2 linked regions of the Candidatus Vesicomyosocius sp. SY067_SCS001 genome follow. The protein of the gene in region 1 binds, or shares a complex with, the protein of each later gene. Links are inferred from orthologs where the notes say so. Each region holds a gene or a part of one and is shown on either strand. Other genes may lie near its edges.

Region 1 (11,661 bases):
AAGAATCATTAGGATTAATAAATGAATCTATAGAACTTTTTGAACAACTACAAGCCGCTTATCCTGGCTCAAAATATGCACTACAGTCTAAGTTAGAAATCGCCTATGCATTGTATAAAAACAAAGACTATGACCAGGCAATTTATCATCTAAATAATTATATTAAAATTTATCCAGAACATTTTTCAACTCCATATGCTTATTATTTACGAGGTGTTGTTTCACAAGACAAATCCCGCTCATTTTTAGATGACTACTTTACTGATAGTGCTCAACGTGGAGTTAATTCAGTACGTAACGCCTTTAACTACTATCTAGCATTGATTGATAAATTTCCAAAAACTAAGTATAGTGAAGACGCTATAACACGTATAGTTGTACTTAGAAATATTTTATCAAGACATGAGTTGTTCATAGCTATTTATTACACCAAGAAAGGGGCCAATATTGCTGCTATTAACCGGACTAAGTTTATTGTTGAGAAATATCAAAATACGCCCTCAGTTCCTGCAGCACTACATTTAATGGCAATCAATTATGATGCTATTAACGCAGGTACACTAGCAAAAGATACACGTCGAGTACTAGAAAAAAATTACCCTTGGTATACACCCTATTATTCTTTGAAGAACTAAGGTTATTAACCTACTCCGATGAATAAACAAGAAAGAGTTTTCACGTTTAAAATTTCTTTAATCATGGCCACACGTATGTTAGGCTTGTTTATGATTTTTCCTATATTTTCAGTCTATGCCAGTAAATACACCAATACTACACCTTACTTAATAGGTTTAGCTATTGGTATTTATGGCTTAACTCAAGCATTATTACAAATTCCATTTGGTTATTTGTCAGACAAGTATGGTAGAAAATCCATGATAAATATTGGTCTTATTATCTTTTTTATTGGTAGTATTGTGGTTGCTAATTCAACAGATATCATAGGAATTGTTATTGGTAGAGCCTTGCAGGGTTCAGGTGCTATTTCAGCAGTACTGATGGCATTTTTAGCAGATTTTATTAGCGATAATCAACGTTCTAAAGCCAATGCTTTTGTGGGTGTACAAATAGGCATAGCCTTTATGCTAGCCTTATTACTAGGCCCTATTATTAGTGCTAAATTAGGTATCTCTGGCTTATTTTGGATTATTGCTTTGCTTTCTATTATTGCTTTGATTATTGTTAGTACCATGCCAGACATTAAACCTAAAGAACAATATACTTTATCAATTGTAAACATTAAAAAAGTACTAAATATTGATTTACTACGACTAGATTTTAGTATTTTTGCACTACATTTAATTTTAACTTGTGCTTTTATCGCCATGCCAATTGTTTTAGAAGAAAATAATATTATTGACATTAAAGATAGTTGGCAAATATATCTACCTATTATCATGTTATCTTTTATTGGTATGTTACCAATGGTAATCTTAGCTTCCAAACATAAAAAAATTAAGCCTGTGTTCTTAAGCGCTATTACATTATTGATTATTAGCCAAATTTTGTTTTATCAAACACAACTTACATACACTTCATTTTTGATCTTCCTAACTTTATTTTTTATTGCTTTTAATGCATTAGAAGCTATTTTACCTTCACTCATAGCCTCAGGTGCAAGCGCTGATAAACGTGGATTGGCTATGGGATTGTATTCTACATCACAATTCTTAGGTGTATTCGTTGGCGGGATTTCTGGTGGACGTATTTACAACATATTTAATCTAAATAGTGTATTCTTATTTACTACATTTATTGCAATTATTTGGTGGATAATCATCCTTACAACAAAGCAAAAAACACCCCGTTAAACAAACAGCAAAAAATTAATTGGAGCAAAAAAAATGTTAGGAATCAACAAAGTAATTTTAATAGGTAATGTAGGTCAAGATATAGAATTAAAATATACCTCTGATGGTAGATCAATAGCTAATTTATCCGTTGCAACTAATGAAAGATGGATAGACAAGAATACAGGGCAAAAAGTTGATAGCACTGAGTGGCATAGAGTTAATTTATTTGGAAAATTAGCTGATATTGCTAGTCAATATCTACACAAAGGTTCTAAAATTTACATTGAAGGTAAATTAAAAACTCGAAAATGGCAAGACAAAACTGGTGCTGATCGTTATATAACTGAAATAGTTGTATCTGGCTTTAATGGCACATTACAAATGTTAGATAGTCGCCACGATAATACTGATGATATGAATAATACGCTCCAACCTCAACAATCATCCCCTTCTTCTACATTTGCATCACAACAAAAGACAGTACTGCCAATATCAGACCCTATCACACCTGTTGAAAATTCTGAATTTGATGATGACATTCCTTTTTAGGAAAAGGGGATATAAGGCTCGACAATAAAGCAATAAAAAACCAGCACTAGTGCTGGTTTTTTATTAATCATAATTTGATATTACTTAACTGTTGGTACTACTGGTTTAGTAACTTTAGGTGCAACACCAGGCCCCCATGGGGTATTTACATAACCATTTGGAGCAAAACCATAGCCATTACGTCCATAGCCATTACGTCCATAGCCATTACGTCCATAGCCATTACGTCCATAGCCATTATAGTTGTTGTTCCAACCATTATCATCGAATTCATCAAACATATTACCCATTTCTTCTGCATACCAACGAGGATCCCAAAAATCATACGGGTTATAGCCAAATATACCGTTATCTTCTTGGTAACCATAACTATTATGGTGGTTATACCCATTTCCCCAAGGAGAGTTATTACCACTCCAAAATGCATTCACACTTATAGTAAATGTCAATAATACTATTGTAAAAAAACTTTTCATTGTTACATCTCCATTTAATAAAATTAAAGTATATTATAACATAATAATATATTAACACCTAAATAAAACTAACACTTAAAAAATATTGATTACATGAATAAAAATTCAAGATAATTATAATATTTTATTCACTATAACCTTTCCATTTATTGTAAATTAGAACTTGTTATATACTTGTATAATGCTAAATATGAATATAAAACAGATATTAAAATCCCTTTTAGATAAAAGAATTTTAGTACTTGATGGTGCTATGGGAACCATGATTCAACAACACAAATTAACCGAGAAAGAGTATCGTGGCGATCGTTTTAAAAATTGGCATATATTAGTTCAAGGTAATAATGATTTACTCTCACTTACTCAGCCTCAGATTATCAAGAATATTCATAAAGATTATTTAAGAGTCGGGGCTGATATTATTGAAACTAATACTTTTAATGCTACTCGAACTTCTATGTCTGATTATAAAATGGAAGAATTGGCCTATGAAATTAACCTTGAAAGTGCTAAAATTGCACGTCAAGCAACAGATGAATTTTCAAGTGCTAAAAAACCAAGATTTGTTGCTGGTGTTATTGGTCCAACTTCACGCACTTGCTCTCTATCACCAGATGTAAATGATCCTGGATTTAGAAATATTACCTTTGACGAGTTAGTTGATGTTTATATAGAATCCGCCCGTGGCTTGATTAAAGGTGGGGTAGATATTATTTTAATTGAAACCATTTTTGATACACTCAATGCCAAAGCTGCTATCTTTGCGATTAAACAGGTTTTTGAAGACGACGGGATTGAGTTACCCATTATGATTTCTGGTACCATTACTGATGCTTCTGGTCGTACTCTATCTGGACAAATGACTGAGGCTTTTTATAACTCATTGCGCCACGCTAAACCAATCTCTATTGGGCTTAATTGTGCACTAGGACCTGATTTATTACGCCAATACATAGCTGAAATGTCACGCGTAGCTGATACCTATGTATCAGCTCATCCAAACGCTGGACTACCCAATGAATTTGGAGAATATGATTTAAATGCTATAACCATGAGTGAACAAGTTAGTGAATGGGCAAGATCAGGTTTGGTAAATATATTAGGGGGTTGTTGCGGATCAACTCCTGATCATATTAAAGCAATTGCTGACTCAATTAGTAGGATACCTCCTAGAAAGATTCCTACTATTAAACTAGAATGTCGCTTATCAGCGCTTGAAGCTTTTAATATTGGTAACGATTCACTTTTTGTAAATATTGGTGAGCGCGCTAATATTACAGGTTCAGCTAAATTTAAACGTCTTATTCTTAACCAAGAATATGAAAAGGCGCTGGATATTTGCCGCACACAAGTAGAGGAAGGCGCACAAATGATTGATATCAATATGGACGAAGGTATGCTTGATGGTAAAACTGCTATGATCCGCTTTATGAATCTAATCGCCTCAGAACCTGATATTGCTAAAGTTCCATTAATAGTAGACTCTTCTAAATGGGAGATTATCGAAGCTGGACTTAAATGCACGCAAGGGAAATCTATTGTCAACTCTATTTCACTCAAAGAAGGTAAGGCTAAGTTTATACAATATGCCCGTCTATGCAAACGCTATGGTGCAGCAATTATCGTTATGGCATTTGATGAATCTGGTCAAGCAGACACACAATCTCGAAAAATTGAAATCTGTACAAAAGCCTATCATATTTTAGTTAATAATGTTAATTTTCCACCAGAAGATATTATTTTTGACCCTAATATTTTTGCGATAGCAACAGGTATTGAAGAACACAATAATTATGGGATAGATTTTATTGAAGCCACGCGCGCCATTAAAAAAAATCTACCTTACGCTAAAATATCTGGAGGAGTATCCAATGTATCATTTTCATTTAGAGGTAACAATACCGTACGTGAAGCGATTCATTCAGTCTTTTTATATCATACTGTAAAAGCAGGCATGACTATGGGTATCGTTAATGCAGGGCAATTAATGGTTTATAATGATATTCACCCAGAACTTAAAAAAGCTGTTGAAGATGTTGTATTAAATATCAACAAACAAGCAGGCGAACGTTTAGTTGATATAGCCTCAAAATTTTCTAACACATTCGAGCAAAAAAATAATAAACAAGATCTAAAATGGCGCACATGGGCAGTAGAAAAACGCCTAGAACATGCTTTAGTCAAGGGTATTACTACATACATTAATAAAGATACTCAAGAGGCATTTGATAAATTAGGTCGTCCTATTCTAGTCATTGAAGGCCCACTTATGAGTGGTATGAATGTAGTAGGTGATTTATTTAGTGATGGAAAAATGTTCTTGCCTCAAGTGGTGAAATCAGCTCGAGTTATGAAAAAATCAGTAGCTTACTTAGATCCATTCTTAGAAGCTGAAAAAGAAAATTGTGTCCCCAGCTCACAAGCCAAAATTTTAATGGCAACGGTTAAAGGAGATGTACACGATATTGGTAAAAATATTGTTAGTGTGGTACTTTCTTGTAATAATTATAAAATTATTGATCTAGGTGTAATGGTACCTATCGAAACCATACTTGAAACTGCTAGAAAAGAGAATGTAGATATTATTGGTTTATCAGGGCTAATCACACCTTCACTAGATGAAATGGTGTTTGTTGCTAGAGAAATGACTCGTCAAGGTCTTAATTTGCCCTTAATGATTGGTGGTGCTACCACTTCTAAAGCACATACAGCCGTAAAAATTGAGCCAGAATATAACCATGGAGTTTTTTATGTAAAAGACGCTTCTAAATCCGTTGGCGTAGCAACTGCCCTACTCTCAAAAACCCTTAAGCAGAAACTTTTAAATGATACAAAGATCGAGTATGAAAATATACGTAAGCGTCGTATCAATAAAGGTAAAAGTAGACTTATTTCTCTAGAAAAAGCTAGAGCTAATAGACCTAATATTTCTTTTAACTCTATTATTAAACCTAAAAAATTAGGTATTCATGTTTTTAAAGATTATGATTTAGCTGAAATTTTCAAATTTATTGACTGGGTACCATTTTTCCAAACTTGGGAATTAACCGGTAAATTTCCTAATATATTAACGGATAAGATTGTAGGTGAATCTGCTAGTACACTATTTAATGATGCTAAGGTTTTATTTAAAAAAGTAATTAATGAAAAACTACTTACGGCTAATGCCGTTATCGGCATTTTCCCAGCTAATAGTATCAATGAAGACATTGAGTTGTATGATAAAAATAACGAAGTTATAATAACCCTTAACCATCTACGTCAACAATTAGACAAAAAAGGCAACACTCCAAACTTTTGTTTAAGTGATTTTATTGCTTCAAAAGATAGCGGCATCAATGATTATATGGGTGCCTTCGCTGTTACTACCGGTATTAATATTGAATTATTAATTACTACATTTAAAGCTGACCACGACGATTATAATTCAATCATGATTAAAGCCATAGCTGACCGTCTAGCAGAAGCTTTTACCGAACTTATGCACTTTAAATTACGTACCAATCTTTGGGGTTATAGTTTTGAGAGATTTGATAACAATCAACTTATCCAAGAAAAATTTGATGGTATTCGCCCTGCTCCTGGCTATCCATCTTGTCCTGAACATAGCGAAAAAGAAAAACTCTGGACACTACTTGACGTTAAAAATAACACTGGCATGATATTAACCAGCTCGTATGCAATGCTACCAACTGCTAGCGTTAGCGGTTGGTATTTTGCAAACCCTGATGCTAGATACTTTGGCGTGGCAAAAATCAATCAATCACAATTAAATAATTACGCTAAACGTAAAAGTATTTCGTTAGAACAAGCAGAAAAATTACTATCACCTAATTTAGAATAGGAATACTTACAAAAAAATTAAACATTAATTGTTTAAAGTTTCTAACTACTTAAACAAACCCATGTTAAAGCGTGCTATTCTAGATATTATTAAAATCACCAAAATAGTTAAATTATTTAAGTAAATATATAAATTACTTGCAAATTTTAATCAAGCAATTTTGTCAAATACAATAAATCTTTTGGTTAGTAAAAAACAAAAACTTATGATTATAAAATATATATCTAGATTTATTTTTAGTTGATTAATTCAATTTTTCTAAGCATTCGTGCTAATTTATCTAACGAAACGTTAATAAGTTTATATGAACCTTCTGCGCCATATAATTTTGCCAATACAAGTGATTCATTAATTACGACTTTATAAGGCACTTCTGAGTTAAATTTAAGTTCAAAAGTACCTAGATATAAAATAGAATGTTCAACAGATCCTAGCTCTTCAGTTCCCCGACTAATGCTAGATGTAATTAGCTCATCTAATACAAATCTATTTTTAAGGATATTGATAAATAAATTTGAAAAGAAAACTTTTGAAATTTTGCCTTGTTTTTGGTTTAGAAATTGTTGTTCAATTTGAAATACTTCACCACCTGACACTAGATATTGATATAATGCTTGTATCACACGTTCGCGGGTACGTTGCTTTGGAGTTTTAAAGGGCATAGTTAAAAAGATTGGGTATCTGCTTGTTGCATTAAATAAAGCATTATAATCATCGCCATAGTTGCTTCTTCGCCTTTATTTCCCTTATAACCACCAGCTCTAGCAATAGTTTGCTCCATGTTATTTGTAGTAATAACACCAAAAGTGGTTGGAATTTCATACTGATAAGAAACATTTGATACACCTCGAGCGCATTCATTACAAATAAACTTAAAATGAGGAGTTTCACCATTAATCACAGCACCTAAAGCTACAATACCATTGTATAAGTTTTTACCATTTATTTGTTGACTTGCTAATTTTTTAGCTAATAGTGGAATTTCAAATGCGCCAGGAGCATAAAATACATTGATATTATTATCATTAATACCATATTTGATTAAAGTTTCTTGTGCAGCTAATAATAGATTATCACAAATATCTTGGTAAAAATAACCCACAATAATGGCAATTCTTTTCTTTGAAAGAAAATCTCTACTACCGTCTTTATTAAATTTAAATTCCATTATTGTTTCCCTTACTTATTAGTATCTATATATTCAGTCACTTCTAAACCAAAGCCTTTTAAGCCATAAAGCTTTCTAGGATTACCTAATATTTTCATTCTTTTAACCCCAAGATCAGATAAAATCTGAGCACCAACACCATAAGTTTTAATATCATCATGAATATCACCATTGACGTTGTCAATATTTTCTAAAATACTTTGGTTAGTTTGCATTCTAAGTAACAATAAAACACCACTGTCTGACTTAGCAATATGCTTTAATACAGCATCAACGCTAAAACTATTTGATTTTTCTCTTAATACATCCTTAAAAGTATCTTCCATATGTACACGTACGTACGTGTCAGTATTACCATTAATTTCACCTTTAATCAAGGCTAAATGAGTTTCATTGTGAATACTATCAAAAAATGAAATTAGTCTAAAAATGGCAAATTCGGTTTTAAATTCACGTTCGTTAATACGCTCGATAGTTTTTTCATTTTCAACTCGATAAGAGATTAAGTTTTCAATCGTGCCTAACTTAATATTGTGTTTTTTAGAAAATATTTCTAAATCATTACGTCGTGCCATTGAACCATCTTCATTTAGAATTTCAACAATCACACTAGCTGGTTCAAATCCTGCAATACGAGCTAAATCACATCCTGCCTCAGTATGTCCTGCACGAATTAAAACCCCACCTGGTTGTGCCATAAGCGGGAAAATATGTCCTGGTTGTACAATATCATCAGGCTTGGCATCTTTTGCCACAGCATCTAATATTGTTTTAGCTCTGTCTGCTGCTGAAATGCCTGTGGTTACGCCTTTTATTGCTTCAATTGAAACAGTAAAATTAGTACCATTCGAATCATTGTTTTGTGCAACCATAAGTGGTAAATTAAGTTGCTTACAACGTTCCTGTGTTAATGTTAAACAAATTAAACCACGACCATGAGTCGCCATGAAGTTAATATCTTCTTTAGTAACAGTTTCAGCAGGGATGATTAAATCACCTTCATTCTCACGGTCTTCATCATCCATGAGGATAATCATTTTGCCTTGGCTATAATCTTTTAAAATTTCTTTAATGGTAGATTTCATAACTATTTTTTTTCAAAAAATAATAATTGCTCAATATGTCTAGCGATAATATCAACCTCAAGGTTAGCCTTGCTATTTATTTCTAACTCACCCAATGTTGTAGTTTTTAGAGTATATGGGATAATATTAATATCCAATACACAGTCATTAATATTATTAACTGTTAAACTAACTCCATTAATACAAACAGAACCTTTCTTAGTGATATATTTTATCAAATTCTTAGGTGTTATCATTTTAAAACGTGTTGATTTACCTTCAATACATCGTCCAACAACCTTAATAATACCATCAACATGCCCACTAACTAAATGTCCATCAATGCCTTTATTAAGTTTTAATGTTTTTTCAAGATTGACCAAACTATCAACACCTAAATGGCTAAAATTTGTGCACCTAAGAGTTTCTTCTGAAAGATCGACTTTAAAATAATCATTATCTATTTTAATAGTAGTTAAGCACACGCCATTCACGGCAATGCTATCACCAATTTTTACTTCATCAAAAAATGATTTCTTCGCTTGAAAGCAAAATGAACCTAGTTCAATACTTTTAATTTTGCCAATAGCTTGAATAATACCTGTAAACATTTACTTATTTTTTTGGTTAAAATAAAAACTTTTATTTACACTAAATAACATTAATAAACAATCAAATCAATATTAAAGTAACACGTTTATCTTTTTTAAAAATTAAATTAAAAAGCTCTAAGAGTTTATTTTATTATTTACTAACTAAATAATCCTCATAATTACCAGAATAATAATGCATGCCATCTTTTTTAAGTTCTAATACCTTAGTAGAAAGTGAAGAAACAAACTCCCTATCATGACTAACGAATATTAAACTACCTTTATAATTATCCAATGCTAAATTAAGTGCTTCAATTGAGTCTATATCAAGATGATTGGTAGGCTCATCCATTACCAATATATTGGGTTTCTGTAGCATGAGTTTACCAAATAACATCCTGCCTTTTTCACCACCAGAAAGTGTTGTAACACTTTTTCCAATATTTTTTTTACCAAATAACATTTTTCCTAGCACTGCACGCATTGCTTGTATATCATCTTTTTCACTTTTAAATTGACTCATCCAATCAAGTACGCTCATATCAATTTCAAATTCTTTACTATGGTCTTGTGCATAATAACCAATATTAATATTTTCACTCCACTTAATCTTACCTTTGTCAGGCTTTATTTCACCAACTAAAGTTCGTAACAACGTAGTTTTTCCAATACCATTTTGGCCAATAACCGCAATTCGATCACCTGCTTCAAACAAGAAGTTAATATTTTTTAAAACTTCAATCTTACCATCCTTTTCATTATCTCCTTTGGGATTAAAGCTCTTAGATAGGTTTTCAACCTCTAATATATTTCTATGTATCTTTTTTTCTTGGTTAAATATAATATATGGACTTACTCTTGAAGAGGGTTTAATATCATCTAATGTGATCTTATCTAATTGTTTTAACCTTGAAGTAGCTTGTTTAGATTTAGAGGCATTAGCTGAAAAGCGAGATACAAAGTGCTTTAGATTTTTAATTTTAACTTCTTTTTTAGCATTGTCAGCTTGCATTTTTTCTTGAATAGCAGTTGACGCAATCATAAAATGATCGTAATTGCCAGGAAAGGTACTAAGTGCACCATAGTCTAAATCAGACATATGTGTACATACACCATTTAAAAAATGTCTATCATGAGAGATAATTATCATTGTTGCCTTTCGTTCCTTTAACACATCTTCTAACCAACGGATTGAGTCAATATCTAAATTATTTGTAGGTTCATCAAGTAATAAAATATCTGGATCTAAAAATAATGCTTGAGCTAATAAAATACGTAATTTCCAACCTGGTGCAATTTTATTCATTAAACCATAATGTTGCTCTTCTGGAAAATCTAAACCTAATAATAATTCACTAGCAGAAGATTCAGCCATATAACCATCCATTTCTGAAAATTTCATTTCAAGCTCTGCAACCTTTATACCATCCTCTTCGCTCATTTCAGGTAGGGCATAAATTCTATCTCTTTCTTTTTTAATTATCCATAGCTCATGATGTCCCATAATCACAGTATCAATTACGCTAAAATTTTCAAAAGAAAATTGATCCTGGCGAAGAATACCTAAACGCTCTCCATCGCTAATATGAACTGTGCCATTACTAGGAATAAGTTCACCTGTTAAGATTCTCATAAAAGTTGATTTACCGCAGCCATTCGCACCAATTAAACCATAACGATTACCGTCCTGAAATTTAATAGAAATATTTTCAAATAAAGGTTTTTCACCAAACTGCATAGTAATATTGGCAGTAGAAATCATAAACTTATTTTTATTTTTACAAACGAAAAAAGAATATTATCCCATAATAGTAATAAAAAAGCCCAACTAATAGAATTATAAATCTCACCTTGGTGAATATAATTCAATAAAATAATTAATTGTTAGGAACTTATCTTTGATAAGAATAGTTTAATTATCGATAAAATCTACTTTTTCCTGTTTTAACATTGTTTATCTTTATTTGGATACTATGTTTTATACATACTAACGGATATTCTTTTAGTTATGGATATCTTATAAAATAAGTTATTTTTATTATTTTAGGGGCTTAAGTGTTAGTTACATTACAATAAAATTTTCTTTGTATTTTTACAAAAATTATTTTTTATTATTACATTGATATACTTACTGATTGGTGTTTTTCCTATAATTTATCGAAAAAAACTGTCAA
Region 2 (17,957 bases), 400 kb from region 1 along the record:
TCTGATCTTCATTTGTCTTATAAATCACATGTCTGAAAATAAATCTGACCAAAAATCACCGTCCAAATTTGAACGTTTAGGATTATCTAATACTATTTTAGATGTATTAGACTCTATTGGCTATGAAACTCCTTCCCCAATTCAAGAACAATGCATAACTCACTTATTAAATAACAAAGATATTATCGGGCAAGCCCAGACAGGAACAGGGAAAACAGCAGCATTCGTCCTCCCGTTACTTGACAAAATTAACTTAGACATTAATGCACCACAATTATTAATCTTAGCACCTACCCGTGAACTTGCCATTCAAGTATCAGAAGCAGTACAAACCTATGCACAAGGTATGAAAGGTTTTCACGTATTACCTATTTACGGAGGGCAATCTTATGATATTCAACTACGTCCTCTAAAACGTGGTGTACATGCTGTTGTTGGAACACCTGGTCGAGTAATGGATCATATTGAGAAAAAAACTTTAAAACTAGACAATCTCAAATCCTTCGTACTAGATGAAGCCGATGAAATGCTTAAAATGGGATTTATTGACGATATTAAATGGATAATGAAACGCATTCCAGAACAACGACAAATTGCCCTTTTTTCTGCTACTATGCCAAATGTTATCAAAAAGATAGCTAAACAATTTTTAAACCAACCAAAAATTATTAAAATAAAAACAAAGACAGAAACAGCAACCACTATAACCCAAAAATACTGTATGGTTGGCGGCTTATCAAAAAAGCTAGAAGCATTAACTCGTATTCTTGAAGTGACCGTATTTGATGCAATGATTATTTTTGTTCGAACCAAAACACTCACTGTAGAATTAACAGAAAAACTATCTGACCGGGGTTTTTCAGCAGATGCAATTAATGGAGATATTCAACAAAATCAAAGGGAACGTATTATTAATAACTACAAACAGGGAAAAATTGACATCCTAATTGCTACCGATATTGCTGCCCGTGGTTTAGATGTAGAACGCATTTCTCACGTGGTCAATTACGATATCCCTCAAGATGCTGAATCTTATGTACATCGTATTGGCAGAACAGGACGTGCAGGTCGAAAAGGTGAAGCGATTTTATTCGTATCAAACCGTGAAAGACGTATGCTTAGTACTATTGAACATGTTACTCGACAAAAAATAACCCCTATTGAACTACCTAGCGTAAAAATTATTAACGCCAAACGAATTGAAACATTCAAACAAAATATAATACAAACTATTAGCAATCAAAACTTAGAAATATTTAAAAAATTAGTCGGGGAATTCCAACAAGAAAATCCAAAGATTGAAATCTCACAAATTTCTTCTGCCTTGGCATATATTGCACAAGGCAATGAACCATTACTATTATCAGAGAAGGAGTCAAACTTTGTATCCAATCAAACACCCAAAGAAAAAATAATAATCCCCATAAAAGCTAAGCCACTAAAAAAATTTCCGAAAATACCAATGTGTCGCTATAAAATTGAAGTGGGTAATAATAATAATATTAAAATAAGTAATATTTTAAGTGCTATCGCAAATAAGATCAATATGGATAATGAATATATTGGATCAATTCAAATTTTTGATCATTTCTCAACTATTGACTTACCGGCTAAAATACCAAATGAAGTATTTGGAATTTTACAAAAAACTATAGTTTGTGGTAAACGCTTAAATATTGTAGAACTCACTGAAAAAAATAACAAAGATACAATTGTAGGACGAACAGAAAAACGTAACTTTAGTCCTGGGAAATTATCCAAGAGCAAAAACAATAACCAACGTAATAATAAAAACTATCACAGTAAAAACAAAAGATATGATAAACACAGTAGAAAACCAAGATTATCATATTAAGATTTAAAATGTAATGAAATTGACGCGTTTTTCCTAATTTTAATTTAGTTTGAATTTATTAATGAGAATCTTTCTTTAAGCGTGTTTCATCTTTAGAATTAACTAAAATACTGTAATTATTACTGACACTGACATTATACTTTATTTCAGAAGAAACAATCAAAGCTACTTATACATCATAATTATGACGCCATTAGTCATCACAATAAACCAAACGATGTTGAATTTTTACCACCCACGATCACTTTCATCACTAGAATTTATCTTATCGCTATTATTATATGAAATAATTAATTTTATTTCATATACGATCATTATTAGCTTTACAGCAACATGTCTTATCAAATAAGACATGTTAAAAGATATCTTTATTCTCTATAATATATATTAATAATCATTGTATTATTCATTATACATATATTAACACTATAGAAAGTCCTAGGCTTTTAGTCTACTAAAATTAGTTAGACTTAAAACTTATTATTTAATATATTTTCTGATAAATTATATTAAATAAGTTATCAGATTAAATTTTTTAACTAAAAATCACAAACTTATTATGCGTTTTCACAAGAAAATAAAATATAAAACTTTAATAACCTGACAAATACTTATTTTGAATAAATATTATTCTATAATAGCAAAAATATATGCTAAAATAAAAAGTGCTGTAAAGAATATGCTCATTATAAAAAATTAGTTTTGGGTTGCAGCTACTATTTATATCTATGTTGTTGATTGATTCATTGTCGGTTTTCGTACTCTATAAAGGTGGTCTATTTTTTCGGTAATTTTTAACTTATAGGAGAACACAATGTCTACAACAGGAAAAGTCAAATGGTTTGACGCAAAAAAAGGGTTTGGTTTTATTGAACAAGAAAGTGGCGGAGACGTATTCGTTCACTTTCGCGCTATTCAAGGCGATGGCTATAAATCATTAGAAGAAGGTCAAGAAGTGGAATTCGACTTAGAAGATGGTGAAAAAGGCCCACAAGCTGTTAATGTCTTTCCAAAGTAAATTACTGCATATTTAAGTAGTAATCCCAGTTTAATCACTGGGATTACTACTATTTACTGTTACAAACAACATATAATTATATGTTGACTATTTTAAATATTAAAATAGTCAAAGATATTAATAATAAAAAATCAATATTGATACCTTATCTTAAAGATATTCGGAAATTAGATATAATAGACGATTTTTACTAAGATTAAAACATAAGAAATCTATTCGTAAACAACTAATACACTAAACTAGTGTACTTATGAAAACATTTTATTGGTATGACTACGAAACTTTTGGAATTTCTCCCAAAATAGATAGAATCTCTCAATTTGCTGGTATCAGGACTGATGAGAATTTTAACATTATAAATGAACAGATGTTTTACTGCAAACCCACCAATGATTGCTTACTATCACCTGAAACCTGTCTTATAACTGGTATTAGCCCACAATTATGTGAGCAAAAAGGAATGATTGAGCATAAATTTATTAGAAAAATTCATGCTCAACTTTCAACTCCAAATACCTGTATTGTAGGTTACAATTCAATTCGTTTTGATGATGAATTCACTCGTCACACATTGTATCGTAATTTTATAGACCCTTATACTTGGCATTGGAAAAATGGTAATACTCGCTGGGATATATTAGACGTTGTACGCTTATGTTATGCACTTAAAAAAGACACAAGCCTTAAATGGGTTTATGATGAACAAAATAAGGTAATATTTAAATTAGATAAATTATCACTGGCTAATGACATTGAGCATACAAATGCACATAACGCTTTAGCTGATGTATATGCTACTATTGCAATAGCAAAAATCATCAAAAAAACACAACCACAATTATTTGATTATGCATTTAGTTTAAGAAAGAAGAAAACAATTAAGGAAAAAATCAAACTATTTGAACCGATGTTATACACCTCAGGAATATATCCTACTACTCTTTCTTGTACACGTTTATCAGTTGCTCTTGCTTATCATTCATATCATGATCGAGTCTTTGTATTTAACCTTGATCAGGATCCCTGTATTTTACTAGAACTTAACATTAAAAGACTTAAAACTCTAATGTTTACTAAAAATAATCAATCTGCATTATCAAAAGAAATGAAAGGACTACAAATTAAAGAACTAATTTTTAATAAAAGTCCAATGTTTATTCCTAATGTTTATAAACTTGAGTCAAGAATTATTAAACAATTGAAAATTGATATGAGTACTTGTCTTCAACGACTTGAATTTATTAAAGAAAATCAGATTGTAATTAGCAAAGTTGTACAAGATTTATACAGAAATGATCAACAACGTCCACAAAGTTCTGATGTTGATCAAGCATTATATGATGATTTTATTAACGACAATAAAGATAAACATCTTTGCAATCAAATCCAAACTTTATCTACTAATAAATTAAAAAACTTTCATCCAAAATTTAAAGACGAGAGACTCTCAAAATTACTAATGCACTTCAAAGCTAGGAACTATCCAGACGTTCTAACTGAAAACGAAAAAGAAGAATGGTTCAAAACTGTACAAGAAAGAGTCCAAACAGGTATAAATGGATATATAACCATTGATGATTATCTAACACGAATTAACATAATCAGGAAACAACACCCAAATCAAGAAAAATTATGGAAACAACTTGAAACTTATAGCAAGTCGTTCTTTTAGGGTATTTTCATTAGATTTAAATATAAGGTATAATGTTTAGCATTAAGAAAAAAAATAGGCAAAGAAAAAATGAACGCCGAGACACGCACAAAGATATTTGGAAGGTTGCTTAAAAAGATACCAAATCCAACCACAGAATTAAACTATTCAACACCATTTGAACTATTAGTGGCCGTAACATTGTCTGCCCAAGCAACCGATAAAAGTGTCAACAAGGTAACTGACAAATTATTTCCAATTGCCAATACACCTAAAACTATTTCTAAACTAGGGGAAAATACACTTCGAGATACAATAAGAACTATTGGCTTATTTAACTCAAAAGCCAAACATATTATACAAGCTTGTAAAATTCTGATTGAAAAATACAACTCGAGCGTCCCAAAAACTCGTAAAGAACTAGAAGCACTACCTGGTGTTGGTCGTAAGACTGCTAATGTTGTTCTTAATACTGCCTTTGGCCATCCTACTATTGCAGTGGATACACATATTTATCGTGTAGCCAACCGCACTGCTATTGCAAGTGGTAAAACTGTATTAGAAGTAGAAAAAAAATTGGTTAAATTCATCCCTAATGAATACCGAGTACCTGCACACCATTTAATGATTCTACATGGACGTTATACCTGTAAAGCTCGATCTCCATTATGCACAGAGTGTATCTTGCTTGATCTTTGTGAATACGAAGAAAAAAACTTATAATTTTTTAAATATTCCATGTTCAAGATAGAACACAATAGCAAAAATCTCTTAATCCTTAAACAAGCAGCGGTTCAACCAATTAGAAACTCAAATAACATAAATAATATTTACATGTGTAATCTACTTTTATCTTTTAAAAGATAGTTCTAAATTCACTAATTATAAATAAGCACTTAGTTTACTAAACTTCATCAAATTACCAATAACTATTTTTTTGTTTTAGACTAACAATCATTATAAAAATTTATAATCTAGTAATAAATAATCCTGATTATATTGACTTTACTTGAATCTTTTTATTTAGATAAAAAGCATCTACAGAAAACAAGATTTACAAAAAATAAGCTAAATTTTATCTATGTAAAAATTGATTAATCTAATTTATGCTTTTTCACTAACAAATGCCATTCAAAATAAAAGTTGGTTTTAGATTTTTACAAATGAGAAAAATCAGCTTATTGTTGATCTAGATAATTCATAAAATTAAATAAAATAAATCCTTTAACAAAAAAATTACTAAATTCGCCAATTGACAAAATTACTAAGTAACTGCAACCCATCATATTGTGATTTCTCAGGATGAAACTGTACTGCAAACAGTTTATCTTGAGCAATAGCACAAGTGAAATCAACTCCATAACTAGTCAACCCAGCAACTACATTGTTGCTATTTTGTTCTACATAGTAACTATGTACACTATAAAAACGTGTATTATCATCAATATTATGCCAAAGTGGATGTTCTATTGTTTGTTTAACTGTATTCCAACCCATATGTGGTACTTTAAGATTATTAGAAAACTTTACAACATTACCTTCTACAATAGATAAGCCATCGGTACCCCCATTTTCCGCACTAAAATCAAATAAGAGTTGTAAACCTAAACAGATACCCAAAAATGGCTTCTCACTAACGCAATGCTTAATCACGTTAATTAATTTATATTTTACCAATGCTTTTATACAAGCACCTATTGCTCCTTGACCTGGAAAAACAATGCGATCAGCCTCCATAATTAAATCAGTATTATTAGTTATAAATACATTATCATTAGGAGCAACATATGTAAGTGCTTTTTTCACACTGCGTATGTTGCCCATACCATAATCAATAATTGCAATACTTTGCACGAATACTTAAAGTAATCCTTTGGTTGAAGGAATACCTTCTTGACGTTCATCTTCTGTTATTGCCACACGTAATGCCCTGCCAAATGCTTTAAAGATGGTTTCAGCCTGATGATGGGAATTAATTCCTTTAATATTATCAATATGCAATGTAACTAAAGAATGATTAACAAATCCTTGAAAAAATTCTGAAATCAAGTCAACATCAAAGGTGCCAATCATAGCACGTGTAAAACTTACATTCAAATTTAGACTAGGACGACCAGAAAGGTCCAATACAACTCGCGACAAAGATTCATCCAACGGCACGTAAGAATGGCCATAACGTATAAGGCCTTTTTTATCACCTACTGCTTGAGCAAAGGCTTGTCCTAATGTAATACCAATATCTTCAACACTATGATGATCATCAATTTGTATATCACCATCGCATTTAATAGTTAAATCCATTAATCCATGCCGTGCAACTTGATCCAGCATGTGATCTAAAAATGGAACACCAGTATCTATACTTGCATTACCCATCCCATATAAATTTAACTCAACAATAATGTCAGTTTCATTGGTTTTTCTAGATACTTTAATCATATTTATTCTGCAAATTAAAATAATTCTTTATTATAACTATTGACAAAAATAATTACCATAACAATATAAAGGGATAAAGCTAAAACAATTATAAAACTAATAATTTTGGTAATAACCAACATAATCAAAATACCAATAACACTTGCATAAAACAATCAAATTACTCCTAAGGTATAAACAAAATAATTGGCAAAAACTTTTAATAAATAGTTTTTATGATATCAAGATTTATAAATACTCCTCAACTAAAATTTCAGCAATCTGCACGGTATTAAGCGCCGCACCCTTACGAATATTATCAGAAACTACCCACAAATTTAGAGCTTTTTCATGAGAAATATCCTCACGAATACGGCCTACAAACGTATCATCATGATTAGTTGCCTCAACAAATGGCGTAGCATACCCACCATCTTCACGCTTATCCATAACTGTCACACCCTTTGCTTCTGATAGAATCTTAGTAGCTTCAGCTGCAGTAATTTTTCTTCTAGTTTCAATATTAATTGCCTCGGAATGGCCATAAATAACTGGCACACGAACTGCTGTTGGATTGACTAAGATAGTTTCATCTTCAAAAATCTTTTGAGTCTCCCATACCATTTTCATTTCTTCCCTGGTATAACCATTGTCTTGAAAAACATCAATATGTGGAATAACATTAAACGCAATTTGCTTTGGATAAACCTTAATATCAATCTCTTGGCCATTTAATAATTTAACTGTTTGATCTGTTAGTTCAGTAATTGCCTCCTTGCCAGAACCAGATACCGCCTGATAAGTAGCAACATTAATACGCTTAATCCCTACTGCATCATAGATCGGCTTAAGTGCTACTAACATTTGAATGGTTGAACAATTAGGATTCGAAATAATATTACGTTTTGTATAATCTATAATCGCATGAGGATTTACTTCTGGTATAACCAATGGAATATCCTTATCACGGCGAAAATACGCCGTATTATCAATCACAATACACCCTGAATCAGCTGCAATTGGTGCATATTTTTTAGAAATACTACCTCCAGCTGAAAACAAACTAATTTGCACTTGTGAAAAATCAAAGTTATTTAAATCTTGCACCATCCAACTTTTACCCTGACAAAATACTTTTTTACCAGTAGAATTAGCACTCGCTAAAGGATATAAACTATTAATTTGAAAATTTCGCTGTTCTAAAATAGAAAGAATCATCTCTCCCACTACACCTGTTGCACCAACAACAGCAACATCATACTTTTTATTCATAAAATTATAATTTATAAGTTATATAAATAGTATTATACTTGAGTTTTAATCAATATTTTATTCGTCAAAAGCAGGTTATTTTTATTTTATCTCACTATTCAAGATAGTGAACTTTATATTTTGTCAATTTAAAAGACTTACTTTCATAAAAGGAAACTATGGTTACGCATCTAACATTAAAAATATTTTTGTTAAAGTTGAATTTGACACTAAGCAACTACATTGCTTTACAACTTTCCTGTATAAATATTATTTGACTAATGTTAATATAAATATAAATTTTCCGCCAAAATCCAAAAAGAGATAACATTAAATATAATTAAAAATTAATACTTAGAACAGGGATATAACCATAAAAACATTAATAATACATAAGCATAATGCTTATAAAAATCAACACTATGGAAATATAACAATTTCAATACTCCTTCATAATAAAACAAATACCAACATCAAAAAATCATTATGTATAGCATACATAAAATATGTTTTAGCCCCTATGCTAAAAACTAAAATAAACGAGTAGTATGACGATACACTAATAATAAATACCATTTAAATTTTTGATAAATTTAAATAAATTTGATTTTAGTTCTTACTTTAAAACTTATTTTTCATACGATATTATAAATATCAATAAATTGATATTTAACGTTAAATTTTTCACTCAAGTGTTGACATAAGGCTTGCACTCCATAACGTTCAGTAGCATAATGACCCGCAGATATAAAAGCAATATTGTTCTCTTTGGCGATAGCTGGGGTTTGTTCTGATATTTCTCCAGTAATAAAACAATCAGCGCCAATATTAATTGCATGTTTAATATAGCTTTGAGCACCACCAGTACACCATGCAATTTTTTTAATTTGTTGGTTAAGATTACCAAATACTAAAGGTATACGTTGTGTAATATCTTGTACTACTTGAGACATCTCAATAAGTGATAATTTAACTTCACCTTGCCAAACCAAAGTATCTCTAATAGGAGTTGGATTAACAATATTAAGATGCATTGCTAGTTGAATATTATTACCAACTATAAGGTGAGCATCCAAAGGAAGATGATAAGCAAATAGATTAATATTTTTCTCTAGTAAAATCTTGATGCGATTTTTTTTAATGCCGGTAATTACTAAGCTTTCATTTTGCCAAAACAATCCATGATGAACAAATAGAGCGTCAGCTTTTTCATCAATTACTCTTTCAATTAAATCCTGATTAACACTAACACCAGCAATGATTTTTCTAATTTGTTGACGCCCTTCAATTTGCAAACCATTTGGACAATAATCATCAAATATATCTACATCAAGATAATCATGACAATATTCAGATAGGATTTTATTATCAATCATTTACACCCTTTGTAAGATATAGAATTTTTTTACAATATTAATGAATTTTTGATTTTGTTCTTCAGTGCCAATCGTTACACGTAAACAATTAATTAATTTCTTTTTTAGACTTAAATTTTTAATTAGAACGCCATTTTCTTTCAAAAAATCGAACAAAATATTTGTATTAGGAGCTTTAAATAAAATAAAGTTTGTTTGTGACGGATAAACTTTTAAAACATTTATTTTAACAAGTGCATCAAACAATAACTGACGTTGAGCAAGAATAACACTAACATTAGCATTAATAGTATTTTTTTCTTGTAAAAGAAAATTAGCACTAACTTGAGTTAAAATATTTATATTATAAGGTAAACGTAATTTATTTAATTGATTTACTGTATCTTGCGTAGCAATTAACAAGCCTAAACGTAAACCAGCAAAACCTATTTTAGAAACTGTTCTAAGTAAAACTAAATTTGGATACTTGGCAATATCGGTTAAAAAACTATCTGTTGTATATGCATAATAAGCTTCATCAAGCACAACCATTGCCTTAGTTGAGCTAATAATATGCTCAATAATTTCTCGATTAAACGTATTGCCTGTTGGATTATTTGGATAAGCAATAAAAATTAATTTAGGATTATAAGTTTTTATTGCTTTTTGCATAGTATCATCGTCAATCTCAAAATCATCTGTTAATAAAACACTCTGATAATTAAGACGTGTAAATTTTGTAATCATTTCATACATCACAAAACTAGGCTCAACACTTAAAACAGTATCTCCAGTATCACATGCCAAAGCTAATAATTGAATTAGTTCATCCGAACCATTACCTAGTAATACACCAAATTCTTTAGGAATATTCATCAACAATCTAAGTGTTTGATTCAATTTATCTGAACTAGGGCTTGGATAGCGATTAAGCTGTGCATCAACTAAATAGGTTAAATATTGATCTGTTAGTTCGTCAGATAAAGAAAATGGAGATTCCATAGCATCCATTTTTACCATATTAGAAGAAATTGGCACATAATAAGCATGGATCATCTTAATATCAGATCTCAACCAATTATTGATAAAGCTCATAATGGTTTTTGTCTATTTGGATGCATTTGCATTTTACCAATACTTTTAGCATTTAACAAAGTTTGATATGTATAGTCTAATGCTTGCTTGCTTGCAATCTCAATATCCAAACCCAATGCAATTAATGCACTCATTGCGCTTGAAAGTGTACAACCAGAACCATGATAACTACCTGGTAGCTTTTGATAAGAGAAACTTTGAATGAGTGTTCCGTAGTGATACAAACAATGTTCAATCACATCATCAGATGAGTCAGTTTTTGTGAGTAAAATCCAATTATAAGAAAGTTTCTTAATAGCTTTTTGCTCATCCTGTTCGCCCGCCAAAATTTGTAATTCTGTTAAATTAGGCGTAATAACTGTTACCATTGGCAATAATTGATGTTTTAAAGAATCAATTAAAACACTATCTAAAAAATCAAAATCACTACTAGATTTCACAATTGGATCAAGCACTATAATTTTATTTTTAACCAACTTAGCAATAGTTCTAATTTGCTGAATTGAAGATAATAAACCTATCTTTACCACTTTAAAATCAACATCAACTTGTAAACACTCAAATTGTTGGATAATAAAATTGCAATCCACCTCAATTAAATTCTCAACTGACGCTGTATTTTGTACAGTAAGGTTGGTAATAATAACCAGGGGTGTTACGCCAAATTGATTGATACTTTCAATATCAGCAACTAATCCTGCACCTCCACAAGGGTCAAGTCCTGATAAAACTAAAACTGCATTATTCAAACTTACTTTCTTTTTTGATTAAAAAATCTACCACTTTAAGCATATTAATATGCGAACCTGCATATGTTGCATCGGTCAAGTATTTACCATTAATAATAATAGCTGGTACGCCTGTAATCTTATATTTAAGTGTACTCAACTTAGATCTATTTACTTTAATTTTCACATTAAAAGAGTTCAATGCTGCTACTATCTTATTTTTATTAACACCAAAACTTGCCACCCAATCAACAAAACTCTCTTTAGAATTAAAACGTTTATTATTTACATGAATTACATCAAATAACTCCTCATGCAATTTTTCAACTAAGTCTAACTCTTCTAACACAAAATAAAAAATTGCACCATTTAACCAGCGCTTAGAAAAAATAGCTGTTTGGCGTACAAATTCAACATTACTAGGTTTGGTTTTAAGCCAACTATTTATAAGTGGTTCAAGATTATAACAATGTATGCAGTAGTACCAAAATAACTCACGCACTTCAATTTTATCACCCGTGATAGTTTTAACAGGTTTATTAAGCACTATATAATCTATACCAGCTTCATAATCTTTCGAAAATACAAAACTAGAAAATGCAATAAGTAAAATAAATAATATCTTTTTCATAATTATTCCATATTTAAGATGCTAATATTATACGATTTTAATCCACCCATAGTTGCCTGTAACTGAGTATAAGTTTGATGTTGTTGTGGATGAACTAAATTTGGGTTTAACTCTGCCAATGGCATAAGAACAAAATTATATTTTAAAATATCATCTCTTGGTAAGTTGTAATTTTGATCAATAACTGCATCATATAAAGTTAAATCAAGATCAATTGAACGGGATGAAAATTTTGACGCCTCCCTATCCCTACCAAGAGTTTCTTCAATGTCATGTAATATATTGACCACCTCAACAATTATTAAATTAGTGGTCGCATTAATACCAACATTATAAAAATTATCACCTTTAAAACCAAATGCTCTAGACTCATAAACCTTAGAAAAAATAGTATTCTTAAACATTACTTTAATAGCATAAATCGCCTTGGATAGATTTTCCCTACGATTTTGGTTTGAACCAATATTAATATGAATATTAGCCATTACTACGTTCAATAACAATACCTACTCCTTGAGCACCTGTCAATACCTCGCCTTTATTCAAGGTAAGTTTTATCCAAGTAACTTTAAATTCTTTCAATACAATTTGAGTAATTCTTTCAGCCAAAGTTTCAACCAATCGAAATTCACTGCACTGAACAAAATCAATTAATCGTTTTGATACTGCCTTGTAATCTAAGGCTTGATTAATATGATCGGTTTTACTAGCAGCTTTAATATTAGCCGACATTTCAATATCTAACACAATATCTTGACGAATTTTTCGCTCCCAATCATAAATACCAATAACTGTATCAATTTTTAATCCTTGTATAAATATAATATCCATTATAAAATTTTAAGCAGATAAAATTATTAATCCAATTAAACCAAAAGAAACATTATGTTACCTGAGTTATTCTTTACTATTATTATCCTTAGTTATCTAATTGGTTCAATTTCAACAGCCATTATTATCTGTAAAATACTTAATCTACCTGATCCTAGAACTCAAGGATCAAACAATCCAGGCGCTACAAATATACTTAGAATAGGCGGGAAAAAAGCAGCTGTCATCACACTCATTGGAGATGGGCTTAAAGGTATGATTCCAGTATTAATTGCCCACTACTTAACCTTAGATACACTTAATATTACTTGGATTATCTTCGCAGCATTTTTAGGTCATATACACCCCATCTTCTTTAGTTTTAAAGGCGGAAAAGGAGTTGCAACCTTCCTAGGTGCTTTACTTGCCCTTAGTTATCCTACTGGACTGAGCTTTATAATCACTTGGATTTTTGTGGCAAAAGTACTAAAAATATCATCATTATCAACACTAGTAGCTACCACACTCACGCCAGTTTATTTCTATCTAATTACTAATAATTTGATTGCTACTTATGTCATTATCTCAATATGTATATGGATTTTTTACACTCATAAAAGCAATATTAAAAGACTATTCAATAATCAAGAAAATAAAATCAAATAACACTTAAAATCTTAACATTTACTCATTAAAACAAAAAACCATATCTTCATTATTAGATATATAATATTATAATAATAAATTTATTTAAATTTAAACGTTACAATACTATGTTAATAAGGAAAAAATTTAGTAAAAAAGATGCTAAAAACAAGATAAAAAAATTACAAAATAACAAATATGTTATGCATAAAAATAATGTCATGTCTGGCAATGCGTTGTTAAGCTTATCAGAAATAGCAGGAGATTACCCTTATGCTAAAAAGATGCACGTTGAAGAATACGAAAATGAAAAATATTTATTACAAACAGAGTTACTAAAAGCACAAGACTGGATTAAAAATTACAATAAAAAAATTATCTTATTATTTGAAGGCCGTGATGCAGCTGGAAAGGGCGGTACAATTAAGCGTTTTATGGAGCACCTTAATCCTCGTGCTGCACGTGTTATTGCTTTAGAAAAACCATCAAGAGTAGAACTAGGGCAATGGTATTTTCAACGCTACATTAAACATTTTCCTACAAATGGAGAAATGGTGCTATTTGACCGATCTTGGTATAATAGAGCTGGTGTAGAACGTGTTATGGGCTTTTGTAAAAACTCAGAATATCTGGAATTTATGCGGCAAGCACCTTTACTGGAACGTATGCTAGTTAATGACGGCTTTATGCTTTCTAAGTACTGGTTTTCTGTTAGTCATCAAGAGCAGTTAAGGCGATTTCATCTACGTAAAAATGACCCATTAAAAAGATGGAAGTTAAGTGAAATTGATTTACAATCATTAACAAAATGGGAACAATATACCAAAGCTAGAAAAGATATGTTTTTTTACACCAATACCGCTGATTCATCTTGGATTGTTGTAAAATCAGATGATAAAAAACGTGCAAGAATTAATTGTATTAGGCATTTTCTTTACTATCTAGATTATCCTAATAAAGATAGTAAAATAGTTTTTAAGCCTGATTCAAAAATTATTGGAAGTGTGAGTAATTTATATAAAAATAAGGAGAATATTTGATATCAAATAAAAAACAACAATTAAAAGATGCTATACAAATTGCAAGAAAGGCAGAAATTGAAGCCTTAATTGCGACTGAAAAAGCTCAAAAATCTGTTAATAAAATAGTAAAATTAAGAAAAGAGTTAGATGTACAGTATAGAAAATTAGCTAAAAAAATCAAAAAAAGTAAAAAAAACAACGACAAGAAAATAGAGTATTTTTCTAAAAAGAAAGTAAAAAAAGCAAAGAAAAAAAAATCTTTAAAATAATTCCAGTTCTTAACTAGTTTATCATAATATTTTTAGTAATTTTTCTTTTAAATAATAGCTATGTAATACATTAAGTTTTAATATTCACATTTTTTTAATAGACAAAATGCAATTATTGACAATACAATAATTATACTCAATAAGACTAAAATTGAAACCCAAAACTCAGAAGTACTAACGCCTAAAAACCCAAATCTAAAACTATCAACCATATAATAAATAGGATTAAATTTAGATATATTTTGCCAAAATTGTGGTAGTATTTCTACATTATAAAATATACCGCCAAGATAAGTCATAGGCATAAGAATAAAAGTAGGAACAATAGATATATCATCAAACGATTGGGCAAAAATAGCGTTAATAAATCCTGCTAATGAGAATAAGATTGAGGTAAATAAAAAAATAATAAACACAATTAGCATATTATTTATTTCAAAGTCAATAAAAAAACTCATAGCAATAGAAACCCCCAATCCAACTGCAAAGCCTCGCGATACACCACCAGATACATAACCTAATAAAATAACCCAATAAGACACAGGTGCTACTAATAATTCTTCAATGCTATGATTAAATTTTGCTAAAAAAAACGATGTTACTGTATTAGTATAAGAGTTAGTAATCACCGTCATTAAAATCACCCCAGGAATTATATAATGTAAATAATCCACACCTTGCATATCACCAATACGCTTGCCCATTAAACCGCCAAAAATTAATAAATATAGTGACGTAGTGATAATAGGTGGAAAAATAGTTTGTACCCAAATACGAGAAAATCTTAAAATTTCCTTAATAACAATAGTTTTATAAGAAATCCACATCATTACTCCTTGTTAGTTAAGTATAAAAATAAAGTTTCTAAACGATTTTGAGCGCTATGAATATAGTCCACACTAACACCTTGTATATCTAAATTATATAACACACTGGTAATGCTAACATCTGAATTCAATACAACTTGTAATGAATGATCATCTAAACGTTCGCATTTAAACCTATCACTTGTTATAGTCTGAGGTAATTGAGCTAAGCTTTCTAAAATCAGCACTTGTTGGTCAACTTGTGACAATAATGCCTTCATACTAGTTTGCTTAATCACTTTGCCTTTATTTAGAATAGCAACATTACGACAAAGTAACTCAGCCTCTCCAAGATAATGTGTAGTTAGAATAATGGTCATACCTTGGCGATTAAGTTTACTCAAAAAACGCCATATTGAATGGCGTATTTTAACATCAACACCTGCGGTAGGTTCATCAAGAATTAATATCTTGGGTTGATGAATGAGAGCCCTTGCTAACATTAAACGTCTCTTCATACCACCTGATAATGATTTAGCCATATCAAAACGTTTTTCCCAAAGATCTACCTCTTTGAGTAGAAACTCAGCTTGAATTTTAGCTTTTGACTTAGCAATGCCATAATAACCTGCTTGATTAATCAAAATTTCCTCAATAGGTTCAAAAGGATTAAAATTAAATTCTTGCGGCATTAATCCAATTAATTTTTTCACCTGATTAACATGACTACTTTGATTAAAACCTAATACCTTAATACTACCTGAAGTTTTATTAAGTAACCCGCAAATAATACCAATAACTGTTGTCTTTCCTGCACCATTACTGCCTAACAATGCATAAAAATCACCATGATCAACACAAAGATCAATACCTTTTAATGCTTCTAATTGATTAGCATAAGTCTTTTTTAAACCTTTAATGAGTAATGCAGTAGACATAATGAGTTTAGAATAAAAATCAAAACATTTTAACATTTATCCCCTTTTATTAGCTATTTTTGCGATAATTACCCACTTTAAATTATTTCCCAAAACATACAGAACTTATGATGAACATAAAAAATATAGTACTACCTGATATTGGTGATTTTTATGAAGTTGAAGTAATTGAGATTTTAGTAAATATTGGAGACAAAATAAACACGAATGATAGTATAGTAACCTTGGAAAAAGACAAATCTTCTATGGAAATTCCAAGCCCTTTTACAGGTATTATTACGAAAATTGAAGTCAATATTGGTGACAAAATTAAACAAGATGATATCATCTTGAGTATTGCAAGTGAATATAGTGAGATTCAAAATATCAACAAAAACATCAAAAATGAATATCCTAAAACAAAAATAATACCCATTATTGTACCTAATATTGGTGATTTTGACGAAATTGAGGTCATTGAAATTCTAGTCAGTGTAGGAGATAAACTATCTGTAGAAGACAGTATAATCACTTTAGAAAGTGATAAAGCTTCAATGGAAATCCCAACACCAGTTGCAGGCAAGGTTATTAATATTAATGTTGCACTAGGTGATAAAGTTTCTCTAGGTACACTAATTCTTAATATTAAAAGTATAGCTGAAGAAACACTTACGGAAATTAAAATGAAAAGTTTAACACCAATACTACCAAACCTAAGTACACTAACGCCAGTAACAACTAACATTAATAAAGTTGGTTCAAAACCAATCAGGGGTAACTCACACGCTTCACCTTCTATTCGTAAACTAGCTAGGGAGTTAGGTGTTGATTTATCATATATAACTGGTACAGGAAGAAAAGGTAGAGTTTTAGATACTGACCTTAAAAATCACGTTAAACAAATCATAACTTCTGACAATTTTAACAGCGCCCTTCCTAAACCACCAATAATTGATTTTTCTAAATTTGGGGACACTGAAACAATAAAACTATCTAGAATAAATAAATTATCAGGTAAACATTTAACTACATGCTGGTTAAGCATTCCCCACGTTACCCAGTTTGACGAAGTTAACATTAATCAAATGGAAGCATACCGACAAAAACAAAGAGCTAACGGCATTAAACTCACTCCTCTAGTTTTTATTATGAAAGCATTGGTTCAAACGTTGAAAAATCATCTACGTTTTAATGCTTCACTTGATGAATCAGGTGAAAACTTGATTATTAAAAAATATTTTAACTTAGGAATTGCAATGGACACACCAAAAGGCTTAATTGTGCCAGTTATTCGTGATGTTGAAAAAAAATCTTTAACTGATCTAGCTAAAGAACTTTTTGAAACTTCAAAGAACGCACGAGAAAATAAGTTAAAACCCGCAGATATGCAAGGTTCAGGTTTCACTATTTCCAGCTTAGGTGGTATTGGTGGTACACAATTTACCCCTATTGTTAATGCACCAGAGGTAGCTATTTTAGGCATATC

Evidence for each region.
Region 2: the proteins of ssb (region 1) and sbcB are in contact, whole or in part, in a crystal structure (PDB 3C94), measured with the Escherichia coli proteins. The link is inferred for Candidatus Vesicomyosocius sp. SY067_SCS001 from one-to-one orthologs.

Annotation. Positions count from the first base shown.
Region 1 is NZ_CP054877.1:482,206-493,866, reverse strand. What follows is about bases 782-3,593. They hold ssb (single-stranded DNA-binding protein), read left to right. Parts: upstream 782-1,844; coding sequence 1,845-2,342; downstream 2,343-3,593. Other genes in these bases: metH (methionine synthase), read left to right, coding at 3,009-3,593; HUW60_RS02350 (hypothetical protein), read right to left, coding at 2,423-2,818; HUW60_RS02360 (MFS transporter), read left to right, coding at 782-1,811. Outside these bases: HUW60_RS02365 (outer membrane protein assembly factor BamD), read left to right, coding at 1-635; more of HUW60_RS02360, read left to right, coding at 654-781; more of metH, read left to right, coding at 3,594-6,662; transcription antitermination factor NusB, read right to left, coding at 6,899-7,324; ribH (6,7-dimethyl-8-ribityllumazine synthase), read right to left, coding at 7,327-7,830; ribBA (bifunctional 3,4-dihydroxy-2-butanone-4-phosphate synthase/GTP cyclohydrolase II), read right to left, coding at 7,842-8,915; HUW60_RS02325 (riboflavin synthase), read right to left, coding at 8,918-9,505; HUW60_RS02320 (ABC-F family ATPase), read right to left, coding at 9,639-11,249. UniProt on the Escherichia coli protein: Plays an important role in DNA replication, recombination and repair. Binds to ssDNA and to an array of partner proteins to recruit them to their sites of action during DNA metabolism. Acts as a sliding platform that migrates on DNA via reptation.
Region 2 is NZ_CP054877.1:885,909-903,865, forward strand. Bases 2,475-5,334 are described here. They hold sbcB (exodeoxyribonuclease I), read left to right. Parts: upstream 2,475-3,123; coding sequence 3,124-4,545; downstream 4,546-5,334. Other genes in these bases: HUW60_RS04275 (cold-shock protein), read left to right, coding at 2,670-2,873; nth (endonuclease III), read left to right, coding at 4,615-5,247. Outside these bases: HUW60_RS04270 (DEAD/DEAH box helicase), read left to right, coding at 29-1,855; imidazole glycerol phosphate synthase subunit HisH, read right to left, coding at 5,764-6,378; imidazoleglycerol-phosphate dehydratase HisB, read right to left, coding at 6,385-6,963; HUW60_RS04300 (aspartate-semialdehyde dehydrogenase), read right to left, coding at 7,192-8,214; HUW60_RS04305 (Nif3-like dinuclear metal center hexameric protein), read right to left, coding at 8,829-9,569; hisC (histidinol-phosphate transaminase), read right to left, coding at 9,570-10,643; thiD (bifunctional hydroxymethylpyrimidine kinase/phosphomethylpyrimidine kinase), read right to left, coding at 10,640-11,392; HUW60_RS04320 (thiol:disulfide interchange protein DsbA/DsbL), read right to left, coding at 11,385-12,002; folK (2-amino-4-hydroxy-6-hydroxymethyldihydropteridine diphosphokinase), read right to left, coding at 12,005-12,499; folB (dihydroneopterin aldolase), read right to left, coding at 12,480-12,833; glycerol-3-phosphate 1-O-acyltransferase PlsY, read left to right, coding at 12,888-13,478; ppk2 (polyphosphate kinase 2), read left to right, coding at 13,586-14,497; HUW60_RS04345 (hypothetical protein), read left to right, coding at 14,494-14,748; HUW60_RS04350 (ABC transporter permease), read right to left, coding at 14,826-15,575; HUW60_RS04355 (ABC transporter ATP-binding protein), read right to left, coding at 15,578-16,492; HUW60_RS04360 (dihydrolipoyllysine-residue acetyltransferase), read left to right, coding at 16,603-17,957. UniProt on the Escherichia coli protein: Degrades single-stranded DNA (ssDNA) in a highly processive manner.